2 regions of the Exiguobacterium artemiae 7-3 genome follow, and region 1 is predicted to be linked to the other one. Evidence: a T-box and tRNA genes for the amino acid it is inferred to sense, from the RefSeq annotation. Region 1 holds a T-box; the other holds one or more tRNA genes.
The links. A T-box is a leader RNA that pairs with one kind of tRNA and senses whether it is charged. The one in region 1 lies ahead of alaS (alanine--tRNA ligase), so its partner is inferred to be a tRNA-Ala.

Region 1 (2,470 bases):
ATCGTTCTTCCTCGTTTTTGATGACACGTTTGATGAAATCTGCTTTTTCTGGAACTTGTGGGTAGAAATCGACCATGACGCTACCGACTGTATCCACAAGTTCGTACATGAACGGACGTTCGATCCCGAGCATTTTTGCGTAACGAACAGCACGACGAAGCAGGCGGCGTAAGACATAACCGCGTCCTTCGTTCGAAGGCAGCGCACCGTCTCCGATTGCAAAGGCAACTGTCCGGATGTGGTCAGCAATGACTTTGAACGCAACATCCAGTTTTGAATCTTCGCGGTAAAGTTTACCGCTGAGTTCTTCTGTCTTATGGATGATCGGCATGAACAGGTCCGTGTCAAAGTTCGTCGGCACATCTTGCATGACGCTCGCCATCCGCTCAAGACCCATCCCGGTATCGATGTTTTTACGCGGTAACTCCGTGTAATTGCCGTGTCCATCATGGTTATACTGACTGAACACGATGTTCCAGATTTCGAGATACCGTTCGTTCTCGCCACCCGGATACAATTCGGAATCGTTCGGATCGTCGCCGAAAGCCGGTCCGCGGTCGAAGAAAATCTCTGTGTTCGGACCTGAAGGACCCTCACCAATTTCCCAGAAGTTATCTTCCAGTGGAATAATGCGTTCAGCCGGCACACCAAGTTCGAGCCAGATTTGACGTGCTGCATCGTCTTCCGGGTGAATCGTCACGGAAAGGCGGTCCGGATCAAGTCCATACCACTCGTCACTCGTCAATAGTTCCCAGCCCCATTTGATCGCATCTTCGCGGAAATAATCGCCAACAGAAAAGTTTCCAAGCATTTCAAAGAACGTATGGTGACGTGCTGTCTTCCCGACGTTTTCGATATCGTTCGTCCGGATGGATTTCTGCGCGTTGACAATCCGTGGATTTTGCGGAATGACTCGTCCATCAAAATATTTTTTTAACGTAGCGACACCCGAGTTGATCCACAGTAATGTTGGATCTTCAATCGGAACAAGGGATGCGCTTGGTTCGATTGCATGTCCTTTAGATTGGAAAAAGTCGAGATACATCTGACGGATTTGTGCACCCGTCAACGGTTTTAATGGTTTCATCGAAAATACCCCCATTGATTAATTTATCCTGAACGCAAAAAAACGATACATTCATCCCTGAAAAGGGACGAAAGCATCGCTTTCGTGGTACCACCCTCGTTCGTAAAGACATGTGCTCTCTTTACCTCGAAAAATCCGTTAACGGAGATTACCCGCAAGTGTTTGCACTCGACTCCGGAAGGAGCTTCAATCGAATCGTCACGAAGATGGTTACAGCAGATCCATCTCTCTCTGGTCATGAAGATTGCGACTTACTTATCTTCCATCAACGTTTTGCGTCCATTCATCTACCGTGATTATTACCTATCTGGTGCATTCAGTCAAGTCTTTGTCATACCGCCGAGTCTTTCAATAAGCCGTGTCCGCCGACGTGGTTCTTCCTCTTGCGAAGCTTTATAAAAGGCACGGGGATCTCCGAACAACAACAAACTGGCTTTCGCCCGTGTGACAGCCGTATAGATGAGATTGCGGGAATGTTTGAAGGCCCCGGTGAAAAAGACCGGCATCAGGACAATCGGAAACTCCGATCCTTGCGCTTTATGGATTGTAATCGCATAGGCATGCGTGAATTGATCCCATTCACTGCGGTTGTATTCGACTTCCGTCTGATCAAACCGGGCAATGATTTTATCCACCTTGTCGACATTTTCCTTCGCAAAAAAAATGTTAACGATTTCGCCGATATCTCCGTTATAGACATTTTCTTCCGCATTGTTAACGAGCTGAAGAATTTTATCTCCACTCCTGTAAATTCGCGTTCCCTGTTTGACTTCCCGTTTTTTAGGAGCTTCCGGATTATAGACCTGTTGCAGGACGATGTTCAATTCATCAATCCCTACCTGTCCACGATACGTCGGCGCCAGGATTTGAACGTCAAACTTCGAATACCCTTTCGCCAACGCTTTTTCCGCAAAGGCGGCGATGCCGCGTAACGACTCCTGCGGGGCGAGCGAATAAAACCGCCGGTCGGATAACGGTGAAAGCAAGTCAGCTGACGTGACCCGATTTTTCAAATCGTGAGCCAGTCGAAGAATCGAGGAATCTTCGGCTTGCCGGTGAACGACATTGAGCCGAACGACCGGAATGCCGTCTGTGTCCATTAAATCAGCCAGGACTTGTCCCGGACCGACCGACGGCAGTTGATCACGGTCGCCGACAAATAAAATCTTCATTCCGTTAGGTACTGCTCGTAACAGACTCGATAACAGATAAATGTCGATCATGGATGATTCATCAATGATCAGCACCTTACCTGTGATTGGTTGGTCTTCATCCAATTGAAAGTTCGACCCGTCATATTTCAACAAACGATGGATGGTCATCGCCGGAACGTCCGTCGCTTCCGACAACCGTTTTGCCGCTCGGCCGGTTGGAGCGACAAGC
Region 2 (2,470 bases), 720 kb from region 1:
ATCATAATGGAAAACTTAATCCCGTTAACACTTGGTATTGGACCGGCAAGCATCGCCTTGATCGGTGTCGTCGCCCTCATCATCTTCGGACCGAAGAAATTACCGGAACTCGGCCGCGCGGCCGGTCAAACGTTAAAAGAGTTCAAGAGTGCGACACATGGCATCATGGAAGATGATAAGGACAAAAAGGACGAAATGAAAGAGAAGTGAGTGAATCATGGCGATCGATCAAGAACAGAGTGTGACATCGCACTTAGATGAACTGCGTAAGCGGATCATCTGGTCGCTCATCATCGTGGTAGTCATGTTTATCGCAGCCTTTCCGCTCGTCCGGCCGCTCGTCCGTTTCTTACAGGCCGACTTAAAGGAACTCGGAATCGGTTTAAATGCGTTTAACGTCGTTGATCCGCTGATGTTATATCTGAATCTTGCGTTCATCATCGCAATCGTCTTGGCGTCCCCGTTTTGGATGTACCAGCTTTGGGCGTTCATCCGTCCCGGTCTGCACGACCAAGAACAAAAAGCGACGTTGACGTACATTCCCGTGACGTTTTTCTTATTCCTCGCGGGCGTTTCGTTTTCTTATTTTTGGCTGTTGCCGTTTTTACTGGAAGTATCAACGGAACTCGGACAAGAGCTTGGGATTGAACAGGTCATCGGGGTCGAGAACTATTTCAGTTTCCTGATCCGGTTGACGATTCCGTTTGGTCTGTTGTTTCAGTTACCGGTCGTGACGATGTTTTTGACACGGCTCGGACTCGTGACGCCGTTCTTCATGCGGAAGAATCGGAAGTATGCGTATTTTGCGCTGTTCGTGATCGCGGCGTTGATCTCACCGCCCGACATCACATCGCATTTGATGATTTCTGTTCCGTTGTTCGTCCTGTATGAAATCAGTATCATCATCTCGGCACGGACGTATAAAAAAGTGCTGATTCTCGAGCAACAGGCGGAACTGGAACGACAGGCAGATCTGATGCGTGAGTTAAATAAGTAAAAAGAAGAAGCTTTTTCTTGCCGTGATGGCAGGAAAAGCTTTTTTTTGTAAGCGGTCTAATTTTATATTGAAAAAATGAACAGAAGTGGTTATACTCGTAATAGAAACACACGGGGGCTTAGCTCAGCTGGGAGAGCGTTTGGCTGGCAGCCAAAAGGTCGTCGGTTCGAGCCCGATAGTCTCCATATCGCTTTACCTGCCGAAACCTTGGGAAACCAAGGTTTTTTTATGTCCTTTTTTATTTACCTGTAAGAAATAGATAAGGAAATATAAGGATTTATACCTTTTGTGATGTAATAAACAAACAAATACTTTTAAAAAGCACCAAATTTAAATTGTATATTAAGCGAAAGTTAATTAAACTAAAAATACAGAATTTTCGTTTAATACGTTTTTGCTCCACATTACATTTTTGGAAAAGAGGAAAAAGAATGAAGAAAAAGAAGATTGCTCTGATGGCAGCTGCCCTCATGACATCTTCCAGCCTAGTTCATGCTGAGGGACACGTGTCATCACAAAAAGTGGATGTACAAAAGCCACAAGCACTCTCACTGAAAAAAGCGGGTCAAGAAAAGTCATACAGTCAAAACGAAAAAGTACGGATTGTCGTCGAGCTCGATCAAAAAGCAGCGATTGAACATGCACAAGCACAAAATAAGCGTTACAGCACGTTAAGCAACACGGAAAAAATTATTCTTAAGAATCAAATCGTCAATAAACAAAAAGAAGTCAAAGCAGCGATTGCCCAAAAAGATATTTCTGTTTCGTATAAAGAAAGTTTCACAACTGTCTTGAACGGTTTCAGCGGCGAAGTCAAATACGGTGAAATCAAAGAGTTGAAGAAATTAAGCGGCATCAAAAATGTACATATTGCACACGAATATGCGCGTCCAGAAGTTGAAAAAGGCGCGACACCAAACATGTTGCACAGCAAAGACATGGTCAATGCGAAGGAAACATGGCAGGACTACGGCTATAAAGGTGAAGGAACAATCGTTGCCGTCATCGATACGGGAATTGACCCGACGCACAAGGACATGGTCCTTAGTCCGGAGACAAAAGTTGATTTGACGTCTTCAAAAGTCGAGAGCTTTAAATCGTCAAAAGGCTTAAAAGGAAACTACTTTACGGAAAAAGTCCCGTACGGTTATAACTACGCCGATCATGACAGCGAAATCCGTGACCTCGGAGCAGGCGCTTCGATGCACGGGATGCACGTTGCCGGTACGGTTGGTGCCAACGGCGATGAGACGAACGGTGGCATTAAAGGTGTTGCACCGGAAACACAACTGCTCGCAATGAAAGTCTTCGGCAATGATCCAGGTATGCCGTCGACATTCAGTGATATTTATATCAAAGCGATTGATGATGCGATTGCCCTCGGTGCAGACGTCATCAACATGAGTCTTGGTTCAACGGCATCCTTCGTTCAAAAAGATGATCCAGAACAAAAAGCGATCGTCAATGCGATGA

Region 2: it encodes a tRNA-Ala, which carries the amino acid that the T-box ahead of alaS (alanine--tRNA ligase) is inferred to sense. The anticodon was not compared.

What each region holds. Positions count from the first base shown of each region.
Region 1 covers NZ_KK211190.1:991,865-994,334, reverse strand. Annotated here, with positions in the region: gene alaS (alanine--tRNA ligase) at 1-1,087, opposite strand, end outside; T-box leader at 1,148-1,365, opposite strand; gene recD2 (SF1B family DNA helicase RecD2) at 1,408-2,470, opposite strand, start outside.
Region 2 covers NZ_KK211190.1:272,101-274,570, forward strand. Annotated here, with positions in the region: gene P402_RS0102440 (redox-sensing transcriptional repressor Rex) at 1-7, shown strand, start outside; gene P402_RS0102445 (twin-arginine translocase TatA/TatE family subunit) at 7-210, shown strand; gene tatC (twin-arginine translocase subunit TatC) at 218-997, shown strand; tRNA gene P402_RS0102455 (tRNA-Ala) at 1,110-1,182, shown strand; gene P402_RS0102460 (S8 family serine peptidase) at 1,429-2,470, shown strand, end outside.